2 linked regions of the Haloactinomyces albus genome follow. The protein of the gene in region 1 interacts with the protein of each later gene in a pairwise test. Links are inferred from orthologs where the notes say so. Each region holds a gene or a part of one and is shown on either strand. Other genes may lie near its edges.

Evidence for each region.
Region 2: the proteins of JOF55_RS17945 (region 1) and JOF55_RS06910 interact in binary tests that used the Escherichia coli proteins (3 or more experiments, as listed by UniProt). The link is inferred for Haloactinomyces albus from one-to-one orthologs.

What each region holds. Positions count from the first base shown.
Region 1 is NZ_JAVDXW010000001.1:3,744,308-3,755,532, reverse strand. What follows is about bases 668-3,525. They hold JOF55_RS17945 (ABC-F family ATP-binding cassette domain-containing protein), read right to left. Parts: upstream 2,982-3,525; coding sequence 1,353-2,981; downstream 668-1,352. Other genes in these bases: JOF55_RS17940 (acVLRF1 family peptidyl-tRNA hydrolase), read right to left, coding at 3,194-3,525; JOF55_RS17950 (helix-turn-helix domain-containing protein), read right to left, coding at 858-1,067. Also shown: JOF55_RS17955 (enoyl-CoA hydratase/isomerase family protein), read right to left, coding at 1-658; more of JOF55_RS17940, read right to left, coding at 3,526-3,865; JOF55_RS17935 (deoxyguanosinetriphosphate triphosphohydrolase family protein), read right to left, coding at 3,862-5,445; JOF55_RS17930 (lycopene cyclase family protein), read left to right, coding at 5,515-6,756; JOF55_RS17925 (GGDEF domain-containing protein), read left to right, coding at 7,038-8,864; JOF55_RS17920 (hypothetical protein), read right to left, coding at 8,949-9,191; JOF55_RS17915 (MFS transporter), read left to right, coding at 9,254-11,225. UniProt on the Escherichia coli protein: Genetic data indicate it may be involved in ribosome assembly or function.
Region 2 is NZ_JAVDXW010000001.1:1,467,438-1,480,049, reverse strand. Bases 3,262-7,506 are described here. They hold JOF55_RS06910 (multifunctional oxoglutarate decarboxylase/oxoglutarate dehydrogenase thiamine pyrophosphate-binding subunit/dihydrolipoyllysine-residue succinyltransferase subunit), read right to left. Parts: upstream 7,200-7,506; coding sequence 3,462-7,199; downstream 3,262-3,461. Other genes in these bases: JOF55_RS06915 (helix-turn-helix domain-containing protein), read left to right, coding at 3,262-3,322. In the rest of the region: JOF55_RS06925 (ATP-grasp domain-containing protein), read left to right, coding at 1-139; JOF55_RS06920 (ATP-grasp domain-containing protein), read left to right, coding at 192-1,424; more of JOF55_RS06915, read left to right, coding at 2,108-3,261; JOF55_RS06905 (ABC transporter ATP-binding protein), read right to left, coding at 7,545-11,534; JOF55_RS06900 (ESX secretion-associated protein EspG), read right to left, coding at 11,640-12,431; JOF55_RS06895 (hypothetical protein), read right to left, coding at 12,431-12,612. UniProt on the Escherichia coli protein: E1 component of the 2-oxoglutarate dehydrogenase (OGDH) complex which catalyzes the decarboxylation of 2-oxoglutarate, the first step in the conversion of 2-oxoglutarate to succinyl-CoA and CO(2).

The sequences.
Region 1 (11,225 bases):
CGGCCTCCGCGAGCCGATCGGTCGACGTGGCCAGGTCATCGACGGGTACCACCGAGTTGGCCAGTCCGTTTTCCGCCGCCTCGGCTGCCGGGACCTCCCGGCCGGTCAGGCAGATTTCGACGGCCTTGGCATACCCCACCGTCTGGACCAGCGGCAAAGTACCGCCGAGGTCGGGGACGAGCCCCAACCCGGTCTCGGCCATGCACAGCTTCGCGTCCTCGGCCAGGACTCGAAGATCGCAGGCCAGCGCGAGCTGGAAACCGGCACCGATCGCGTGTCCCTGTACGGCGGCAATGGTCACCCGGTCAGGTTCACGCAGCCAGCTGAACCCCTGCTGGAACAGGGCGATCTCGGCATCGGCCTGTTCCGTCGGCCGTTGTCCGAGTGAGATCAATCCGGGAGCTCCTTCGACATCTTCGGATCCGAAGAGTCGACGGTCGAGCCCCGCAGAAAATGATCTTCCTTCGGCGCGAACCACGACGACGCGAACCTCGGAATCGAGGTTCTGGCCGATCTCGTGCAACGCCTGCCACATGTGCGGCGTCTGTGCGTTGAGTTTATCCGGTCGATCGAGCGAGATGGTGGCCCGCGATCCGTGAACCGTGAGCCGCACGCCACCACGGTCCAACAGGTCGACATCCACTGCCGAGTCCGCCAAGCGGTCCTCCGTTGCGATTCATCAATGGCCGGTCAGGTGAGTACCACCTTACCGATCGATCATGGACGAATTCCCCCGCTCGGCTCGGCACCGCCCGTGAACCCAGGACGGCAGCACGGCCGTGTACCCGGCGGCACCATGGGTGCCACGCCGTCCACGGGCATCCATGGTGCCGGGCACGCACTCCTCATCGCCGTATTTACTTCTTCTTCGTGCGTGTCGCGCCCCCACGACCACGCAACTGCACTCCCGACTCGCTGAGAACGCGGTGAACAAAACCGTATGAACGGCCTGTCTGCTCCGCGAGGGCACGAATACTGGCCCCCTTCTCGTACTTCTTCTTCAGGTCACTGGCAAGCTTGTCGCGTGCGCTTCCGGTAATGCGCGCACCCTTCTTCAGGTCAGCCACAGTGTCCCCGCCTTCCCTGTCGAACAGGTCGGGCCGCTCGCGACCCCTGTCGAGGCAATGATCGAACAGGAAAGCCGCAAACGCCAGGCGATCATGGAAAAAGATCCTGCAACGGTCGAGATATACTCCTGATGATCATGAAAATGCACCGGTGTTCCCATGATCGGGACAACACCATTACCCGATAGTGTCGGACGAAGTTGCCGATCACGTTCCCCCGGCGGGCCAAACCGCCCCGCAGGCGCGCATTCACCCGGGAATCATCAACGGGCGAGCGCGACTCGATCAGGCGAGTTGTACCAGTTCCAGATACTCCTCGGACCAATGATCCTCATTGCCATCCGGAAGCAGGATCACCCGTTCGGGTTCCAGTGCCTCCACCGCACCGGGATCGTGCGTGACCAGAACCACCGACCCGGTGAAACTGTGCAAGGCTTCGAGTACCTGCTCCCGACTGGCCGGATCGAGGTTGTTGGTCGGCTCGTCGAGCAACAGCACGTTGGCGGCACTGGAGACGAGACCGGCCAGCGCCAGCCGGGTCTTCTCGCCCCCGGACAGCGTGCCCGCAGGCTGCTGCAGCTGCTCTCCGCCGAACAGGAACGCCCCCAGCAAGGTCCGCAGTTGCTGCTCCGGCGTCTCCGGAGCCACCCTGCGAATATTCGCCCACACGCTCTCGTCGTGATCCAGGGTCTCGTGCTCCTGCGCGTAGTAGCCGACCCGCAGGCCGTGCCCGGCCACGACTTCTCCCGAATCCGGCGTTTCCATGCCGCCGAGCAACCGCAGCAGGGTCGTCTTGCCCGCACCATTAAGCCCCAGGACCACGACCCTCGATCCGCGGTCGATGGCCAGGTCCACCCCGCTGAAGATCTCCAGCGAACCGTAGGACTTCGACAGCCCGTTCGCGGTCATGGGAGTGCGGCCACACGACGCGGGCTCGGGAAAGCGGATCTTGGCGGTTTTCTCCGAGGACTGCTCCTCGTCCAGATCCTCGAGCATCTTGTCGGCCCGCTTGGCCATGTTCTTGGCCGCCACGGCCTTGGTGGCCTTGGCGCCGAGTTTGTCGGCCTGCTCCTTGAGGGTGGCGGCTTTCTTCTCGGCGTTGGCCCGCTCGCGGCGACGTCGTTTCTCGTCGTCGGCCCGCGCCTCCTGGTAGCGCTTCCAGTTCATGTTGTAGACGTCGGCCTCGCCGCGCACCGCATCGAGGTACCAGACCTTGTTCACCACGGCATCGAGCAGGTCGACGTCGTGGCTGATGACCACCAGCCCACCGTCGTGGGCCTTGAGGAAGTCGCGCAGCCAGTTGATCGAGTCGGCGTCGAGGTGGTTGGTGGGCTCGTCGAGCAACAGGGTCGTCGCCGAGGTGCCCCCCGGACCCGCTTCCGAAGCGGCGAACAGAATCCTGGCCAGTTCCACTCGACGGCGCTGCCCCCCGGAAAGCGTCTGCAGCGGCTGATGCAGCACGCTGTCCTCCAACCCGAGGTTGCCGCAGATCCGGGCGGCCTCGCTTTCGGCCGCGTACCCACCCCGCGTCGCGAAGCGCTCCTCGAGTTTGCCGTAGCGGGTGATCGCTCGGTCCCGCTGCCGCTCGTCGACCAGCTCGGCCATCTCGGACTGGGCCTTTTCCATGTCCCGCATGATCTGGTCGAGTCCTCGCGCGGACAGCACACGATCCTTGGCAGGCACCGACAGATTCCCCTCCCGCGGATCCTGCGGAAGGTAGCCCATCTCACCGCGGCGCACGATCTCACCCGCGTGGGGCTCCCCCTCCCCGGCGAGCACCCGCAGAGTCGTCGTCTTGCCCGCACCGTTGCGGCCGACCAATCCCACGCGGTCGCCCGGCTGGACGCGCAGGGTGGCGTCGGAGAGCAGGATACGAGAGCCGGCCCGCAGTTCGAGGCCGCTGGCAGAAATCAACACAAACTCCGGAAGTAGTGGTCAAGCGGACACGCACACATGAGCACCCGCAGGCGGAGAAAGCCGGCGAGCGGCATCGTCGAACTCATCGACGAAGAGAACCGCAGCGCGCATGAGGACCACTCGCCGAGTGTACCGATGGCCACAAGCGTGTTGCGCCACACCACCGACGGCGGTGCCTCGGATCACCGCACCGCCGGCCTCCGGCCCGGTCACGGGTCGTGGACCTGCACCTCGACGGCGATCGCACGGCGAGCTGCCTCGTCCAGGACCGCACGCCGGGGCTCCGGCACGTCCAGCACCCTGCTTTCGGCCGAGGCGAGCAGAGCACTCAGTCTGGAATCCTCGCCGAGGGTGGCCAATGCCTTGCGGTCACCTCCGAGCACCAGGCCGTCCAGCGTGTCCTGCTCGGGCAGCACGACATGGGCCACGGCGTCCGCCGCTGCCTGCAGGGAACGGCGCGCCTGGTCCGCACGCCTGCGTGCGAAGCGCTGCTGGGACCAGCCTCCCGCCTTGTTCCTGCCGTGCACCGGATGACGATCGGTCGAGGACTCCACGACCTTGCCCCCGGCGGAAATCCCCACGCTGTGGGCCCCGAGCCGCACCAGCACCACCCCGATACGGCGTGCTCGACAGGCATGCTCGACCAGGGTGGACACCGCCAGCCCCGGATGCTCGTCCCCGGTGGTGGGCAACGGTTCGAAGGCGACGTGCACGAGGGCCACTGCTCCGTCGCACGCCCGTACCCGCACCCGGCGTGATTCGACGTGCGTCGTCGAGGCCCCACCGTGACCGTCCACGAAGCGGTCGAACCATCCCGCCAGCCGGTGCGCGTCGACCTCGACCGCACGGCCGCCACCCGATAACTGCCTGACCCGGCTCACAACACGAAGGTATCGGCCCAGAGTTGCGTGGTCCGCCCGGACAAGGACTCCAACAGTGCCGCGGCCTGATCGTCGGTCAACGACGCGACGAAGTCGACCACCGCACGTCCCCGGGCCATGCGCTCGACGTGCTCCTCGGCCGAGGAGCCGCTCGGCAGCCGCTCTCCCGGCAGCACCAGCGTGTCCGGATCGTCGCGCCGGAGCAGGTGCAACTCGTCCTGTGCGTGGTCGAACAGATCGCGGAGCCGATACGGGAGCCGAGCGGCCTCACTGCGGTCGATCAGCCAGTTGTCCAGGGCTTCCACCAGTTTGCTCAACAGCCGGTCCTGCCCGCGCTGATGCAGTGCCAGGTCCGGTCGTTGGAGCACGAAGCGGCGATGCACGAACTTCAGGACCTGCACCTCGTGCCACTGCTCGCTGTCCAAGGTGACGTGCCCGGAGCGGGTGCTCGGCTTCTCGTCGACCCTGACTCCCCGCACCAACCGACGGGTCCATTCCCCGGAGAACGCGGCCACGGCCTGCTCGGCCTGCTTGGAGCGGTCGAAGGGAACCTTCAGCAGTTTGGTGACCAGGTCCGAGACGACCTTTTTCACCGCGTCGACGAAGGCGTCATCGGCGGCGATCCACGAGTCCTTGGCGTGCAGGCGACGCCGCAGCTTTTCCAGCGAGCGTCCCGGCGCGTCATCGGATCGTTCGAGTTCGGCATCGGAGACCCGTGCCAGTGCACCGGAGTGCTCGAGCCACTCGGTGAGCTCGTGGGAAACGGTGGTGTGCTGCAGGATGCCGACCCGGTGGAAGTCCTCCAGATCATGGATGGCGTAGGCGATGTCATCGGCCGTGTCCATGATCGATGCCTCGACGGTCTGCTGCCAGTCCTCCACCCGGTCGGTGAACGGCGCGCGACAGTCCCGCATGTCATCGAGCTCGGTGACGTAGCAGGAGAACTTCGCCGAGCCGGTACCAGGGCCCTCGTCCGGCTCGGACGCTCCCCGTGGCGGTACCGGCAGTCGGCGTGGATGCGGCTGTGGACGCACCAGCCGGGTCCACGGGTACTTCAGCAACGCCGCCCGGACAGCGGCCGTCAGGTCCAGCCCGTCCCCACCGGCGCCGCGCACGTCGATGTTGCTGACGATCCGGAACGACTGCGCGTTGCCCTCGAACCCGTCGGGCAGTGCGAACCGCTGCCGGGCCACCCGGTCGAGCACCCGCTCACCGAGGTGCCCGAACGGCGGATGCCCGAGGTCGTGGCCGAGTCCGGCCGCTTCCACGACATCGAGGTCGCAGCCGCCGAGCCGGTCGAGGCGTTCGGCCTCGACCGGCTCGGCGAGCAGCCTTTCGGCGAGTGCCCTGGCCACCTGTGCGACCTTCAGACTGTGGGTCAGCCGATTGTGCAACAGCAGACCCGACCCGCTGGGGCTGACCACTTGGGTGACGCCACCCAGGCGCGCGAAGAAGGCGGAACTCGACACGCGGTCGCGGTCGGCGCGGAAGGGACTGCCTGCGAGATCACCGGGCGGCTGAGGATATCCGAGTCGGGCGCCGCGCCGCCCCGTTCGGAGAGGTCCGGACTCTGTCTGCATGGGTTCACGTTATCGCCGATGGCGGTCACCGAGCGCCGAGCGGGCCGGACGTGATCCGATAATCGAGTGGTGGATGTCCTCGTCGTGGGTGGCGGTCCCGCGGGGCGCGCGGTCGCCTCGTCCTGCAGTGACGCCGGAATGCGGGTGAGCCTGGTCGATCCGGCACCTCGCCGCGGGTGGCCGCACACCTATGCGGCTTGGCGCGACGAACTGCCCGCCGGTGTGGCGCGGGAGGCACTGGCCACCGTCGCGGACCGAATGCTGGCGATCGGCACGACAACACCGCACGAGTGGACTCGGCCGTACGCGGTCCTCGACAACACCGCCCTGTGGAAGCACCTGTGGCGTGCGGACGTGACCGAGGTGACCGGCAAGGTCACCCGAGCCGAGCACGGCCCCTCCGGTTCCACCGTGCACCTGAAGGACGGCAGGCGCCTCGCCGCGGCAATCGTGGTGGATGCCTCGGGGGCCGCGCGCGTGCTCTCGGGTGGGCGTCCGGCGCGAGTCCCGGCACAGCAAACCGCCGTCGGCGTGGTGGTCGATGCGAGCGAAGCCGGGGCGATGCTCGGGGGTGGGACGGCACCCGGGGCCCGAACCGGCGTGTTCATGGACTGGCGGCCGGTACCCGGTGCCGAGGGGGAACCGCCGACCTTTCTGTACGTGGTGCCCGTGGCGCGGGGACGGGTCCTGCTCGAGGAGACCTCCCTGGCCCGGCGCCCGGCCCTGCCGCTGGCTCACCTGCGCCGCAGACTGCTCACACGGCTCGATGCCGCCGGAATCACCGCCCCGGCCGGAGCGGTCGAGGAGCGTGTGCGGTTCCCGGTGGACGATCCCCTCCCGCAGCAGCGCCGCCTCGGCCCGCTCGAACCGAGGGCCGGAGTGGTGCCATTCGGAACAGCAGCCGGGATGGTGCATCCCGCGACGGGATTCAGTGTCGCGGCCTCGCTCCGGCTGGCGCCCTGGATCGCAGGCGCCCTCGGCGGAGGACTCGGTGGGAGCCTCGGCGGGGGCCGCAGCGGGAACCCCGCCACCGCCGCCGAGGCGGCATGGTCCTTGCTGTGGCCACCGAGCGCACGGGCGGGCCACGGGCTGCGGCTGCGTGCGCTTCGGGCACTGTTGTCCATGCCGCCGCACCGAGTCCGCGAGTTCTTCGAGGTGTTTTTCGCGCTGCCGGATCAGCACCGATGGGCATTCCTGGCCCCGGAAATCGATCTTTCGGGCACCTCTGCTGCGATGGCAGCGGCTTTCCATTCGGCTCCGTGGAGCGTGCGGCAATATCTGCTGACGGGTGCTCTCACTCCGCAGCGATAGGACCGACACGGTCTCGACAATTCCGACCGGGGAGTGTTTTGGAAATGGATGGTCACCGAACCACCGTCGAACGATCATCGGACGCGTGCCACGAACCTCCTCTGCCACCCGCAGTAACAAGACATGACCATTCCGCTGTGTTTATCGACACAATCGAGGGGTATGATGGCTGCTCGCTTCTGTGGAACCGCGCTACGTTGTCGAGGAGACGGCGCATCCTCCCTGAAGAGTGGAACTCCGGATGTCGGTGAACGAATCGTGGACATGCTCGATGGAACATCATGAGTGCGGGTGACATCGATCTCGTACTCGGCCCTGCGAACGGAGTACGCTTCGCATTCCAGCCGGTGATCAATGTCAGAACCGGCGCGATTGTGGCGGTCGAGGCCCTCGCCCGGCCGACCGATGGTGACGTATGGGACCTCTTCCGGGAAGCAGCACGCGCGCGGCAGCTGGCCGAGCTCGACGTCGATCTGGCGGTCTCGGCGGTCATGTCGGCCGTCGAGCACGACACACTGCTCCCCCTGCATCTGAACCTCTTCGGCGGCACCGTCACCCACAATCTCGGACTCCTGGACAAGCTGCACGACAAGCTCGACACCGTGGGACGCCATCCACATGAGGTCACCCTCGAAATCGGGCCACCCTTCACTCGCCTCGATCCCGCCCTCCTGCTGACGGGTGTGCAACAGCTGCGCTCCCGCGGATACCACATCGCGCTGGACGGGGTCGGTCACGGCGATGTTGCCCTGACCCTGCTCGCCGACCTCGAACCGGACATGGTCAAGCTCGACCCGGAGGTGGTATCGGGCCTACCGGAATCCGCAGGCCGCACAGCGGTACTCGAATCGGTCAAGCAGCTCTGTGACGCCATCGGGGCCCGGCTCGTCGCCGAAGGCGTGGAGAGCGAGCCACAGCTGCAGGCGCTACGCCGCCACGGTGCCCCATTGGTACAGGGCAACCTGCTCGCTCCACCCGCCCGGCGACCGCCGACCACATTCAGCGTTCCCGACGTGGCGGCCGAGGTCACCGACCCCCATGGTCGGACGCTTAGCACCACGGCAGCGGGGCCTCGCGTCACCGAATTCCTCTCTCCCGCCACGATGCTGCCTGCCGATGCGACCGCCGACAGGGTGCGCGGTGTGCTCGCCGACCATCCCGAAATCAACGGTGTTGTGCTCGTCGACGACCACAACAGGCCGCAGTGGTCGGTCGATCGCAACCGCTTCCTGCTCGCGGTAACCGGTCCTTATGGGCATGCGCTGCATGCCCAGCGTCCGGCCGCCCGCCTGGCCGACGAACCCCGCGTGGTGACCACGGCGACCACGGCGATGGAGGCCCTCGGACTCGTTACCGGATCCGACCAGTACCGGATGTATGACGATGCCATCGTCGTCGACGAGTCCGGCCGGTGCCTGGGCACGGTGCGCGCCGGTCATCTGATTCGCGGCATGACCGAATTGAAGATTCAGGAAGCCGCTTCCCTCAACCCGTTGACCCGGCTCCCCGGAAGCGAGGCGATCGAAAGGGACGTTGCCCGCAGGATCGATGCCGGTGAGGTCTTCGCAGTGAGCTGGCTGGATATCGACGAATTCAAGAGTGTCAACGATTCGGTCGGGTTCTCCGCCGGAGACGATCTCATCCGCTCCGTGGGGCGCAGTCTCACCGACGCCGCCACGTCCATCAAGTCCGTACAGGTCGGACACGTCGGCGGCGACGACTTCCTGCTGGTCGCCGACCTCGACGATCTGGTCACGCTCTCGGAGATGCTGCTCGATCCACAACGCCATGCCGGCGACAGCGCAGTCAGCCTGTCCCTGGCCACACTGGTGTGCACGCAAGGCAGCGCGTCTTCCTACGAGCAGATCTCCCACCTGCTCGCCCCGCTGAAGCACAGCGCGAAATCGCTGCAGGGGTCGAGTTGGGTCATGTCGCGCCCCGGCTCCGATCGCGTCGATGTGCTGCGCGGCAAGCAGTCCGGCACCGCACGGACACCCCGCGAATTCCTCGCCCGGGAACCGAACTCCGAGGAACCCACCCGGAAGTTCCACACCGGACAATCTCCTCGGCCGTCCGAGGACGGTCGGATACCTCCGAAGAACCACTGAACGGCGCGAACCGCCCCGGCGAGTGCTTTCAGTCGAGTGCTTTCAGTACGGCCGGGCATCGCAGCATGGCCCGGCCTTTCGGCATCATCGCCCGGATCGGCGCAGCGCGCGCCACATGCGCAGCGGCAGCAGGCCGATCAACGGGGCACGCCTGCCGAGGTCGTCACTGTCCTGCCGGTCGAACGCACGGGCATAGCGAGTCGCGTCGGCGGCGGTGGCGTAGCTTTTGGACCCTCCGGCGCCGCAGCTGCGTTCACACGCCCACAGCATCTCGGGGCCCTCGGCGCGGAAGCGGTACTTGTGGCCGAGCAGTCGGCAGCTCCACATACCGGCCAGATTACTCGGTTTGTCCGGATTATACAGCCGCGATCGCGGGTACCTCCGAAACGATGGCGATCCAGACCGGAACGATCGAAACCCGCGTACCCGCACGCATGGACCGGCTACCGTGGTCCCGGTTCCACTGGCGTGTCGTGGTCGGCCTGGGCACCGTGTGGATCCTCGACGGCCTCGAGGTCACCATGGTCGGCTCGGTCGCCGCACGACTGACCGAGCCCGGCAGCGGCATCAACCTCACTTCTGGTCAGATCGGTATCGCCGCGGCCATCTACGTGCTGGGTGCCTGCCTCGGAGCGCTGTTCTTCGGCCAGCTCACCGACATGTTCGGCCGCAAGAAGCTGTTCATGCTCACCCTGCTCGTCTACCTCGTGGCCACCGTGGCCACCGCGTTCGCCTTCTCCCCCTGGTATTTCTACCTGGCCCGATTCTTCACCGGTGCGGGCATCGGCGGCGAGTACGCGGCGATCAACTCGGCCATCGACGAGCTCATCCCGGCCCGGGTGCGCGGCCGGGTGGACCTGATCATCAACGGCTCGTACTGGCTCGGAGCCGCCGGTGGTGCGGCGGCCGCCGTGTTCTTCCTCAACCAGGCCATCTTCCCGACCTGGCTCGGCTGGCGACTCGCCTTCGCCGTCGGCGCCGTGCTCGGCCTGGGAATCCTGCTCGTGCGGCGGCACGTGCCGGAAAGCCCACGCTGGTTGTTCATCCACGGCATGCAGGACGAGGCCGAGCGCATCGTCAACCGGATCGAAAGCGAGGTGTCCGAGGAAGCCGACGAGCGACTGGCGGAGCCGGATCAGTCGATCACCATTCGCCAGCGCAGGAGAATCCCGTTCCGCATGATCGCCGAGACCGCGTTCAAGCTCTACCCGAGGCGCTCGGTGCTCGGGATCGCGCTGTTCACCGGTCAGGCCTTCCTCTACAACGGGGTCACCTTCAACCTGGGTACCCTGCTGAGCACCTTCTACGGGGTGGCCTCGGCCATCGTGCCGCTTTTCATCGTGATCTACGCACTGAGCAACTTCGCCGGCCCTGTCATACTCGGGCGGCTTTTCGACACCGTCGGGCGAATCCCCATGATCGCGGGCACCTACCTGGGATCGGCCGTGCTCACCATTCCTCTGACGCTTCTGTTCATCAACGGAATGCTCAGCCGGTGGACGTTCCTCGCCCTGTTGGTGGCGGTCTTCTTCCTGGCCTCGGCCGGTGCCAGTTCCGCGTATCTGACCGTCAGCGAGATCTTTCCCATGGAGACCAGGGCGCTGGCGATCGCGTTCTTCTACGCCGTGGGCACCGCGGTCGGCGGGATCACGGGGCCACTGCTGTTCGGGCAGCTCATCGGCACCAATCAGCGAATCTATGTCGCCATCGCCTTCCTCCTCGGCGCCGGGGTGATGGCGCTGGGGGGCATAGCCGAGCTGTTCCTGGGCGTGCGCGCCGAGCAGACCAGTCTCGAAAACCTCGCCAAACCACTCACGGCGCAGGAAGCCGAGGAAGGTGAGCCACCGGGCGAAGAACAGAAGCAGCAGGGTGAAGCACCGCAGCAAGGAGGGCAGCGCCTGGAGGCGACCCGGCGCCGCGCCGAAGCCGAACAGGTCCGTGCGCAGGCCGCCGAGCACCGGGCCGCCGTCCACGAGTTGCGCAGCAGCGGCACAGCGGAACAGGAGCAATCCGAACAGGCACTGGCCGATGCCGCCGACCTCCGTGCCCAGGAACTCGATGAGCGAGCGACCGCACACGACGAGCTCGCACGGGTCGAGGAAACCGACGACGAACGGGTAATGGCCATCGCCCGTGCCTGCGCACAGGCGGCGGAGCACCGGGCCACCGCACTCGCGGAACGGTCCACGGCGCTGACCGCCGAGGAGGAAACCGAGTCCCGCTACCACCTCACTCTGTCCGAGGCGGCCGCAGAACGGGGCCGGGCCCAGGAACAACGAGCGCTGGCCGAGGAGAACCGGTCCGCGGCAGGCGAGGCGGAGGAGACGAGCACCGCTGTCGCGCAGGCCCGTGCCGACATGC
Region 2 (12,612 bases), 2.3 Mb from region 1 along the record:
GCGTCCTGCCGAGAGTTCCGGGGACCGACTGGCCTATGCCGTGCTCGACTGTGCCAATGCGGAGGAAATGCGCCGACTCGCCGAGGAATTACGCGTCTCCGCGTCCTGTGAGATCGCCGAAGGATCTCCCACCGCGTGAGCGGCCCTGTGCCTGCCTGCGCGGACTTGTCCTTCCCAGCATAAGGAACAGCATGTCAGTAGAGCGAGTCCTGATTATCGGCGGCCGGATCGAGAACGTCCACAAGGCGAAAGAGCGCGGCCTGGGCGTCGTGTATCTCCAGCAACCTGACAAGTTCACACCGGAGCACGCCGCCTTGGTGGATGCTGCGCTGCTGGTCGACTTCACCGACTGGTCGGTCGTCAAACCGTTGGTCACCGCAGCGCACGAAAGCTACGGTTTCACACGCGTGGTCACCACCGGGGAGGCCGGAGTGGAGACGGCGGCGCGTATCAACGAGTTGCTGAACCTGGGTGGCCTCTCGCATCGAAGCGCTCGGTTGCTGCGGGACAAGCTGAGTATGCGCGAGCACCTGAGCAGAGTGGGATCCGCCGCTGTCCCCGCCGCCGAGGTGACGGATCGGGCGGACCTGGAGGTGTTCGCGGAGGAGCATGGTTACCCGTTGATCGTGAAGCCTGTCGACGGCATCGCGAGTCTGGGCGTGCAGCTGGTCGGTGATGCGGAGGAAATCGGCGCGAGCTGGGAGAATATTTCCCGGATGAGGGGGTCCGCCCACCGGTCGGCGAAGTCCTTCCCGCTGGATCGATTTGTTGTCGAGCCCTACATCGACGGTCGTGAGTACAGTGTCGAGGCGTTTACCTTCGCAGGGCGGCACGTGATCGTGGCCATCACCGAGAAACTCACGAACAGCAATTTCGTCGAGTTGGGACACGTGATTCCCGCAAGGATCGATACGGATACCGAGCAGGTCATCGAGGCGGCGGCTCTGGAATTCCTCGATGCAGTTGGTGTGATGCACGGTCCCACCCACACCGAATTACGGCTCGCTGCCGACGGGCCTCGGGTGATCGAGTCCCATGGCCGTCCCGGGGGCGGCCGTATCCGGGACTTGATAGAGGCGGCATATGGCTTTGACATCGAGGCCTATACGGTTGCCTGGCCCAGCAGCGACCTTCCGGATCTCGAGGAGCGGCCGAACCTGCTGCGGGCTGCAGCCACCCTGTTCTTGAGCGGAGAGCCCGGTGTTGTCACCGGGATCGAGGGAACCGATGCCGCACGTGAATTGGACGGAGTGCTGGACGTCGAAGTCGGCGTCTCCATCGGGGAGGAGGTCCGAGCGCTCAACTCGAGCTGGGATCGAGTGGGGCAAGTGATCGCCGTGGGCGAGGACGCGGACACCGCGCTCGCGATCTGCCGGAGGTCGTGTGGTGAAATTCTCATCACCACGGAGGAGTCGGGATCGTGAACGCCGTCGGGCAACGTCGGCGGTGACACGCCGCGGCGGTTCGCAGGGTTGCATCCCGGGTTGGTCGGAGCCCGTGGGCTGGGGGACATGATGGAGCTCATGGCTGCGCCGAACGGATACCCCCGGAGGCGAAGCAATCGGCCGTGCGGATGGTGCGGACGGCTCGCTCCGGCCGATTGGCCGCGGTTTCCTCGTCGACTGCACTCCCTCCGCTCTCCTGACTTGGTGGCCCTGTCCCGAGACTCGCCGAGGCGCCTCAGGAGCCTCGCCGACCGGGTGCTCGCCCAGCAATGAACACGCCTGGTTCACAAAATCGTCATAATCTGTCAACTTTTTCGGAGTTGCAGAAGTGGACGCTGCTTCTTCGGCATGTCTACCCCCGTTTGGGGTAGCTGCTGCTGCTCCGTCCAATGCTGTGCCCGCACCGTTATGGGCTACTATGCAAGGGTCGGGAGGAGTAGCATCGTGCGTACTGCCAAGCTGGTCATCGGCGGACCCTTCTTCCGGTTGCCTTCGGCGTCTCCGCTCACACCGTTTTGGTCTCCCGGGGCGCTGAGTGGTCACGGCTCGGATCGCTCCGAAATGATGCCCTGCTTAGGTGGTCGTCAATCTTCGGGACATCCTTTGCGGGATTGGTAGGGAAGCGACTTGGGGTAGCGGAGTAAACACGCAGAGGTAAAAAGTTGCTCGAGCAGCCAGAATTCGGTCGACGTCTCCGTCAACTGAGAAAACAACAGGGCAGGTCACAGGTTGAGCTGACAGGTCCCGGGATGTCCGCCACTTACCTGTCGCGTCTGGAGTCCGGCAACCGCCAGCCGACGGTGCGTGCAGCGGCGTATCTGGCCGAGCGGCTCGGTGTCACGGTGGAGAGCTTCGGGGGGCAGCCCCAAGACAGCCTCACGGATACCATCACCAATGTTGTTGCACTCTCGGAGAGCGAGCTGGACGCCGAAGCTGCTGACCGGCTGGCCGACGTCCTGGCCGGCGCCACCGATGTGGACCAGATGACACGATGGTACGCATGGGCCCAGCTTGTGCGTATCCACGAGGTTCTCGATGATTCCGCTGCTGAGCGCGACGCTCTCATTCAGTTGAATGCACTGAGCGACGAATTGGACCGTCCCCTCCTCCGGGCTCGTGCCCGAATCCGGATGGCCCAGTGTGCGCGTAAACTGGGCGACGCGCGAGAGGTCCGTCGTGCGGTGTGCGAGATGCTCGCCATCAGGGAGCAGTACGCCCTGCAGCTTCCCGCTTCCGATCTCATTCGCAGCAAACTCGCCCTGGTGTTCGCCGAGGTGGAACTGGGCGACCTCGCCGAAGCCGCCCGCCTCAACGAGGAAGTTTGTGGCTCGCTGGAGAGCACCAAGGGTGACCTCGCGGCGGAGACCTTCCGGACAGCGGCCATGGTGAGTAGTCGACAGGGCAACTATTCCCGTGCTTTCGCTTTCGTGCTCGAAGCCCTGGAGGCCATAGACAGTCGGGACGACCTCATGCTCTGGATTCGCCTGCGCTTGGACGCTGCTTCCTTGTCGATGCAAGCCAGGCCACTTCGCCTGGTGGAGGCTCAGTCCTTTTTGGAAAGCGTCGAGCCTCTTCTGAAGGTCACGGGAACACCTCACCAGGAGCAGGAGCTCACCTTCCTGCAAGCCAAGCTCGCCTTCCACCATGGTCAACTGGAATGTGCGGCCGAAGTGGTCGCCGAGGTGGAGAAGGGGGTCGAACTGCTCTCCTACCGGGATCGGATCCGCTTCAAGGTCCTTCGTTGCCTCCTCGCGATATGGTCCGGTGATCAGGGCGCCGGTGACCGGCTCAAGGAAATCGCTGCTCAGATCCAGATGGAGAATATGCCCGACCTGGCGGCCGAGGTCTGGCGCGCGGTCGCTGAGAGTGCTCTGTGACAGTACTCGGATCGTGCGCAGCGATCGATGATGTGGTGGCCGGGGATCAACGCCGGGCCGATGCGGCACGAGCCCACGGGCTCGACGTGTTGTGAGCGGGCGGTGGGTGCACGGTCGGGACCGTGCACCCACCGGTGCGTCAGTCCTCGAAGGCGCCCTGCACGACCTCGGCCTGCTCGACCTCGTGGACCTTGGCCAGGCCCGTGGCCGGGGCGGCCATCTGCCTGCGGGACACCCGCCTGATGCCGGAGAAGCGTGCGTCCAGCTCGGGCAGCGCCAGCCCCAGGAACGGCCAGGCACCCTGGTTGGCGGGCTCCTCTTGGACCCACCGGATGTCGGTGGCGTTGGGGTAGCGATCCAGCAGCCTGCCGAGCTTGCGGTGCGGCAGCGGGTAGAGCTGCTCCAGCCGCACCACGGCGGTGTCGGTCTGCTCCCGCCTGGCCTTCTCGGAGGCCAGCTCGTAGTAGAGCTTGCCGGTACACAGCACCAGCTTGCGCACCGATTCCGGATCCGGCTGGGACGGGTCGTCGATCACCGAGGAGAACTTGCCGGACGTGAAGTGCTCGACCGGGCTGGTCGCATCCTTCAGGCGCAGCATCGACTTCGGCGTGAACACGATCAGCGGCCGGTCGATGCCGTCCAGGGCGTGCCTGCGCAGCAGGTGGAAGTAGTTCGCCGGGGTGGACGGCATCGCCACCGTCATGGAGCCCTCGGCGCACAGTTGCAGCCACCGCTCGATACGGGCCGACGAGTGGTCCGGCCCCTGGCCCTCGTGGCCGTGCGGCAGCAGCAGCACCACGTCCGAGCGCTGCCCCCACTTGGCCTCACCCGAGGAGATGAACTCGTCGATGACCGGCTGCGCGCCGTTGAAGAAGTCGCCGAACTGCGCCTCCCAGAGCACCAGTGCATCGGGGCTGGCCACCGAGTAGCCGTACTCGAAGCCCACTGCGGCGAACTCGGACAGCGACGAGTCGTAGGGCAGGAACTTCGCCTGGTTCCCGGCGAGGTTCTGCAGCGGCGTGTACTCGGAGCCGGTCTTGCGGTCGATGACCACCGAGTGCCGTTGCCCGAACGTGCCGCGCCGGGTGTCCTGACCGGTCAGCCGGACCGGGTGGCCCGCCACCGCCAGGGACCCGAGTGCCAGCAGCTCACCGAAGGCCCAGTCGATGCCGCCTTCCCGGCCCATCTTGGCGCGCCGTTCCAGCACGGGCTTGACCCGCGAGTGGGGGGTGAAACCCTCCGGCAGGTTGACGTGCGCGTCGGCGATGTGCTGGACCATCTCCTCGGAGATCTTGGTTTCCAGCTTGGCCGGGATCTGCTGCTCGGACTCCACCGAGGGGCTCGGTTCGGGCGGGTGCTTCTCCAGCTCCCGAACCTCGTTGAACACGTGCTCGAGCTGGTTGGCGTAGTCCTTGAGCGCGCTCTCGGCTTCCTCGACGGAAATGTCACCGCGGCCGATCAGCGACTCGGTGTAGGTCTTGCGCACGCTGCGCATCTTGTCGATCGCGTCGTACATGGCGGGCTGGGTCATCGACGGATCGTCGCCCTCGTTGTGGCCGCGACGCCGGTAGCACACCATGTCGATGACGACGTCCTTGTTGAACACCCGCCGGTATTCCACCGCCAGTTTGGCCACCCACACGCAGGCCTCGGGGTCGTCGCCGTTGACGTGGAACACCGGTGAGCCGGTCATCTTCGCCACGTCGGTGGAGTACTTGCTGGAACGTCCGTGCTCCGGGCCGGTGGTGTAGCCGACCTGGTTGTTCACGATCACGTGCACGGTGCCGCCGGTGCGGTAGCCGCGCAGCTGCGACATGTTCAGCGTCTCGGCCACCACGCCCTGCCCGGCGAAGGCGGCATCGCCGTGCAGCAGCACCGGCAGGACGGTGAAGCCCTCCTGGCCCTTGTCCAGGATGTCCTGCTTGGCGCGGACGATGCCCTCCAGGACGGGGTCCACCGCCTCCAGATGCGAGGGGTTGGAGGTCAGCGACACCTTGGTCTCGCCGTCACCGAACATCCGGAAGTACTTGCCCTCGGCACCCAGGTGGTACTTGACGTCGCCGGAGCCGTGCGCCTGCCCGGGATCGAGGTTGCCCTCGAACTCGCGGAAGATCTGCGAGATCGGCTTGTCGACGATATTGGCCAGCACGTTGAGCCTGCCCCGGTGGGGCATGCCGATGACGACCTCGTCGAGCTCGGCCTCGGCCGAGGAGTCCAGCACCGCGTCCAGCAGCGCGACCACCGTCTCCGCGCCTTCCAGCGAGAACCGCTTCTGCCCGACGTACTTCGTCTGCAGGAACGTCTCGAAGGCCTCGGCGGCGTTGAGCTTGGACAGGATGTACTTCTGCTCGGACGGTTCCGGCTTGGCGTGTGGTTTCTCGACCCGCTTCTGCAGCCACTCCCGCTCGTCGGGCTCGAGGATGTGCATGTACTCGACGCCGACCGTGCGGCAGTAGGAGTCGCGCAGCACCCCGAGCACGTCGCGCAGCTTCATGCGCTCCTGGCCGGCGAAGCCGCCGACGGGAAACTCCCGGTCCAGATCCCACAGCGTGAGGCTGTGCGACAGGACGTCGAGGTCCTCGTGGCGCCGCTGCCGGTAGTTGAGCGGGTCGATGTCGGCCATCAGGTGGCCGCGGGTGCGGTAGGCGTCGATGAGCTCCAGCACCCGCGCGGTCTTGTCCACCGCGCCTTCGGGGATGTCCTGGCTCCAGCGCACCGGCTCGTACGGGATGCGCAGCGAGGCGAAGATGTCGTCGTAGAACTTGTGCTCGCCGAGCAGCAGTTCGTGCACCTTGCGCAGGAACTCGCCGGATTCCGCGCCCTGGATGACCCGGTGGTCGTAGGTGGAGGTCAGCGTGACGATCTTGCTGATCCCCATGTCGATGAGCGTCTTCTCGCTGGCGCCCTGGAACTCGGCGGGGTAGTCCATCGCGCCGACGCCGATGATCGCGCTCTGGCCCGCGGTGAGCCGGGGCACCGAGTGATTCGTCCCGGCGGGGCCGGGATTGGTCAGCGAGATCGTCGTCCCGGCGAAGTCCTCCGCGGTCAGCTTGTTGTTCCGCGCCTTGCGGATGATGTCCTCGTAGGCGTGCCAGAACTGCTGGAAGGTCATCTCCTCGCAGCCCTTGATGGAGGCCACGACGAGATTGCGGGAGCCGTCCTTGCCCGGCATGTCGATGGCCAGGCCGAGGTTGACGTGCTCCGGAGTGACCACGGCGGGCTTGCCCTTGGCATCCTCACCGTAGTGGCGGTTCATGTTCGGAAAGTCCCGTAGCGCCTGGATCAGCGCGTAGCCGATCAGGTGCGTGAAGGAGATCTTGCCGCCCTTGTGCCGCTTCAGGTGATTGTTGATGACGATGCGGTTGTCGAACAGCAGCTTCGCCGGGACGGCGCGCACGCTGGTCGCGGTCGGCACCGTCAGCGACTGCTCCATGTTCTTGGCGATCGCTGCGGCCGGGCCGCGCAATGTCTTGCTCTCCTCACCCGCCTTCTCTTCTTTGACAGGGGTGGCCTTGGCGGCTTCCTGGGGGGAGGGCTTGGAAGTCTGCGGTGGTTCGGCCTGCTTCTGCTTGTCGGCCGACCCGGCACTCGCCGGGGTGGTCGGGGTGCTCGTGGTCCCTGCGCCGGTGTTGCCCGAACGGACCTGACCGTTGCTCTCGGCGGTACGGGAGGCGGTGGTTGCGGTGGTCGGAGCTGTGGCAGCGCTCGAGGCCGCGGTAGCGGAGGTTTCGGTGGCTGCCTGGCCCGGCTTGTAGTCGGCGAAGAATTCGTGCCACGCCGAGTCTACCGAGGAGGGGTCGTTGAGGAACTGGTCGTACATTTCCTCGATCAACCACTCATTGGGGCCGAACTGTGACGCAGGGCTGCTGCTGGACACGGCTGGCGTTCGCCTCGATCCATCTGCTCGTGGTTTACAAACACTCGGCTACCAGGCTAACGGTTCACCTCAGGCAGTTGGCAGCTAGTGCGACTGCCGGACGGAAGAGGTAGGTCACAAAACCGATCCAGGAGCCCGGCTGATCCCGGCATTGCACCCATTCGGTTGCTGCGGCCGAATGCGGAGTCAGGTATCATGTTTGCGCTGTTCAGCTGCGAAAGCCTGCGGAAGTTCCTTCGGCCATGGCGCTGCGGCAACGACTGTGATCTTCCGCTGATTCGTTCTTCTCCCGCATCGTGGTCGTTTTCCGTCCGATGAGTGGGATAAATGTGCGGGATTGCGGGGTTACTGCGCCGCACTCACCGCCTCACTCGCCGGCTCCCGACTCTCCCGGGATGCCATGTCGCCCGCCGACCACAGGCGTTCGTAATGACCTCCGGAGGCCAGCAACTCGGAGTGGGTGCCTTGCTCCACGATTCGCCCCGCGTCCAGGACGACGATCCGGTCGGCACGGGAGGCGGTGGCCAGCCGGTGGGCCACCACGAAGGTCGTCCGATGTGCCGAGAGCCGGTCACCGGCGGCCACCACCATCGACTCCGTCGCCGGGTCCAGCGCGGCCGTGGCCTCGTCGAGCAGCAGCAGTCCGGGATCGACGAGCTCGGCACGGGCCAGTGCGACAAGTTGCCGCTGGCCCGCGGACAGGCCGTTGCCGCGCTCACCCGCCTGCTGCCGGAACCCGTGCGGCAGCATCGAGATCCCCGGCAGCGCCCCGACACGGCGTGCGGCGCCCTCGACCTCGGCCGGGGTGGCGTCGGGACGCCCGTAGGCGATGTTGGCTGCGATGTCGCGGGCGAAGAGATGGCCTTCCTGCGGAACCACCGCCAGATGACGGTGGTAGGCGGAGAGCTCGTAATCGCGCACATCCACCCCGTCGACCAGCACCGCCCCCTGTGTGGCGTCGTAGAACCGCGCGAGGAGTTTGACCAGGGTGGATTTGCCCGCGCCCGTCGCACCCACCAGCGCCACCGTCTCGCCCGGCCGCACCCGCAGGTCGATATCGCTCAGCGCGGGCCGTTCGGTGCCGGGGTAGTGGAACGACACCGACCGCAGTTCGACCTCTCCGCTGAGCCGCTCGGGCACCGCGACCGCATCGCGGGGTTCGGGCACCGAGGTCGAGGTGCGCAGCAGGCCGCCGATGCGCCGCAGGCCCACCTTCGCCTGCTGGTAGGCGTCGAACACCCCGGACAGCTGTTGTACGGGTGTGAAGAACAGACCGAGATAGAGCAGAAAGGCGACGAGGACACCGGCGGTCAGGTCACCGGAGGCGACCCGGTAGGCACCGACGCCGAGTACGGCGGCCTGCGCCACCTCCGACAGCAGCGTCACGAACGGGAAGTAGGTCGCGATGTAGCGCTGCGCGCGCAGTCGCGAGCGCCGGTAGGCGTCGCTGCGCTGGGCGAATACTCGCGCGGAGTGGCGTTCGCGGCGATGCGCCTGCGCGATTCGCAGACCGGAGACGTTTTCCTGCATATCGGCGTTGACGGTGCTCACACGTTCCCGTGCCTCGGTGTAGGCGGTGGCCGAGACCCTGCGGAACACGACGGTGGCCGCCAACAGCGGTGGCAGTACGGCCAGGGCCACCAGTGCCAGCGAAAGATCGGTGACCAGCAGTGCCACGGTGATACCGAGGATGGTCAACGCGCTGACGACTGCCGTGGCCAGGCCGGTTTGCAGAAACGACGACAGCGCATCGACGTCGGTGGTCATCCGGGTCATGATGCGGCCGGCGAGTTCCCGCTCGTAGTAGTCGAGCCCGAGCCGTTGCAGGTGCGCGAAGCTGCGCAGGCGCAGCAGGTACAGCAGACTTTCGCCGGTACGGGCGGTCACGGTCGTCTGCCAGCGCACTGCCAGCCAGCCGAGGGCGACCACCAGAGCACCGACGGCGGTCACCGTCCACAGCACCGTGGTGTTGCCCGAGCTGACGCCGCCGTCCACACCCCAGCGCACCAGGGACGGCAGGGCGACCGAGGACAGGGCGTCTCCGGCGACCAGCAGGATCGTCAGTGCCAGCCCCCAGCGGATCGGCCGGAACAGCCTGCGCAACCGGAATTCGGGGTCCGGGGCGGTCGGATTCTCGGCGCCCAGGTTCGGTGTGGCGGTGGCGGCTGGGAGCTTGCGGATTCCCTCCAGCAGTTCGTGGCTCGGCGGAACCGCGCCCGCCCCGGCCGAGCCGCCACCGGCGGGACGCATGCCGCGCGGTGCCGCGGCGGTCTGGGCCGCTGAGGTCTGCGTCGTGGAGATCTGTGTCGCCGAGGTCGGGGGCGTCGTGGTCGGGTCCGGAGGTGTTGTTTCCTCCTCCGAACCCTCCGGCCACAGCTCGGGCGTGGTGCCGGTCGACACCGCGGTGTGCCGGGAACGGGGAGCATCGATCGTCGCACCCGGTCCGCTCAGCAGCTCCCGGAACAGCGTGCACCGCTGTTCGAGCTGTTCCCGCGTGCCGATGTCGAGGACGCGTCCCTCGTCGAGCACCGCGATGCGGTCGGCCAGGGCCAGCGTCGAACGGCGATGGGCCACGAGCAGGGTCGTGCGTTGGGCGGTCACCGAACTCAGCGTGTCGTGGATGGCCGCCTCGGTGGTGGGATCGACCGCCGAGGTCGCATCGTCGAGCACGAGGATCCGTGGGTCGGACAGCAGCGCCCGTGCCAGCGCGATGCGTTGCCGCTGGCCACCGGACAGGGTGAGGCCCCGCTCGCCGACGAGTGTGTCGTAGCCGTCCGGCAGCGCGGTGACGAAGTCGTGGGCCTCGGCGGCGCTGGCCGCGGCCACGATCTCCTCGTCGGGGGCCTCCGGACGGCCGTAGGCGATGTTGCCGCGGATGGTGTCGGAGAACAGGAAAGCCTCCTCGAACACGACACCCACGCAGGAACGCAGCGAATCCATGCGCACTCGGCGGATATCGTGCGCGGGAGACTCCCGGCCGACCTCGGCTGTATCGCCGGCGGTCGTATTGCCACCGGCCGTATCGCTATCGGCCGTATCGCTATCGGCCGTATCGCTATCGGCCGTATCGTCGGCGGTCGCATCGCCATCATCGGCACCGCCGTCGGCCCCGATCCGGATACTGCCCCCGTGCACGTCGTAGAAGCGGGGCAGCAGCAGCGACACGGTCGATTTCCCCGAGCCCGCGGGACCGACCAGGGCGACCGTCTCACCCGGTCGGACCTGCAGCGAGGTTCCGCGCAGCACGGGCTGGTCGCGGGTGTAACCGAAATGAACATCGTCGAGTTCGACACGCAGCGGCCCGTCCGGCAGAGCCACCGCGTCCGGCGCATCGACCACCTCGGGCTGGGAGTCGATCAGATCGTGGATGCGCTCCACCCCCGCCCGCGCGAGCTGCGACTGGATCACCAGACTCGACAGCATCCGCGCAGGTCCGGCGAGCATGGCCACGTATCCGGAGAACGCCACGAACGTGCCGAGACTGACCCGGCCCTGCAGGGCCAGCCACCCGCCCAGACCGAGGACACCGACCTGTCCGGCGGCGGGCAGCGCCGCGAGACTCGCCGCGGGCAGCGCGGTCATCCGCGCGGCACGCAGCCGGTCGGCGAACAGCCGGCGAGCTCTCGAGCGCAACTGTTCGACTTCCCGGGACTCCTGCCCGAAGCCCTTCACCACGCGCACGCCGGTCACGGTCTCCTCGACGTGCTGGGCGATATCGGCGGCGCTCTGCTGCGCTGCCCAGGTGGCGGGAAACAGTGTCCTCTTGCTGCGCGCCGAGATCACGGCGATCAACGGCGCCACGATCAGGGCGATCACGGTCAGCAGCGGCGACAGCCACAGCATGACCACGATGGCGACCAGAGCCAGCACGATCGTTCCGGCCGCCATCGGCAGCATCGCCAGCAGGCTGTACACCAACTGCAGGTCACTGATGGTTCGGGAGACGACCTGCCCGGTGCGCAGGGCGTCCTGCTTGCCGCCGTCGAAACGCTGCACCGCGCCGAAGACCGCGCGCCGGAGATCGTGCTGGACGCCGACGGCGAGCCTGCCCGCCATGTAGCGGCGCAGGAACGCCGCGCCGAAACGGAACAGACCCAGCCCGAGCATCGCGGCCACGATCCAGCCCAGTCGTGCCGTGCTTCCGGCGACGGCGCCGTCGATCGCGGCCTTGCTCAGCAGTGGGATGAGGGCTTCGGCTCCGACCGCCGAGACCGCGGCGACCATCGCCAGGATGACGGCGGCGGGATGCCGCCAACATGCGGCGGCGAGTCGGCGTAGCCAGCCGCCGGAGGTGGTACCGGGATCATCGGAACCGGGGGTATCGGAGTCGGACACCCCGCCAGGCTATGTCGCCACGGCGACACGGTGCTCTCCGGTGAATGCGTCATTGTGGCGGTGTGACTGCCGAAACGACGCATTCACCTCGGCCGGTGCCGCTTGTCACCGGCCCTGGAAGGCCCCGAGCTGCTCGCCGAGGTAGGTGGCGAGACGTGGCTTGTCGGCTCCGGCGAACGTGTTCCAGTCCTCGCCGTCGTTGTTGCGGCGAGTGGTGACGCTGTAGCGCCCCTGCTCGGTGTCGCGCCACCCGATGGCGGGCAGCCGCACCGGCTTGCCCTGGCCATCGCGTCCGGTGACGAAGAAATAGCCGACCCGCCGCACCGGCAGCGCCATGATCCGCTGCACCTTGCGCATCTCCGCGCCCCCGGACTGGCGGGTCGCGGTGGCCTGCGCCGCACCCGACCAGGCGCCGCCGGCATTGCCACCGGAACCACCGGCCTGCTGCCCCTGGGACGTGGCGATGGTCCCCGAGTCCAGGCGCCCCGCCGGAACGTCGGAGAGCAGCTCGGTGCAGATCCGCGCGAGCCCGCGCGGATCGACGGGCTCGAATCGGATCCGCTGCTGTTCCTGGATCGCCTGCACCCCGGCGCGCCCGGAGACCGCGATGCGCGCGCGGAGCACCTCGTCGGTGGCCACCTCCACGGCCGTGACCGCGACATCGATGTCCGAGGCGTGCAGCAGCCCCAGCGCTTGGTGTACCTCGGGGTCGACCTCATCGCGGTCGGCGAGACCGCGGCTGCGCAGCTCGTTCCACACTTGGGTACGCATCCGCGCGCGCTCGTCGAGGGTGGCGCCGCCGTGCGCGATCTCGAACGGGAACCGGCGCAGGTCGACCCGCAGGTCCTCGGCGAGAATGTCGGCGGCCTGGAGCGGGAGGGCGAACGATCTCGGCATCAGTGGCCGCCGTCTTCGTCGGGCAGGGCTCCGAGGACCGGCGGTGCCACGCGGGGGAGGCCGAGTTCGTCACCGAGGTCGTCGTTGTCGAGCACGTACTTGCGCTCGTGCTCCTCCTCGTCACCGCCCTGCTGGTTCTGCCCACCCATGGCGCCCATCGGCATCCGGCCGCCGCGCGCCG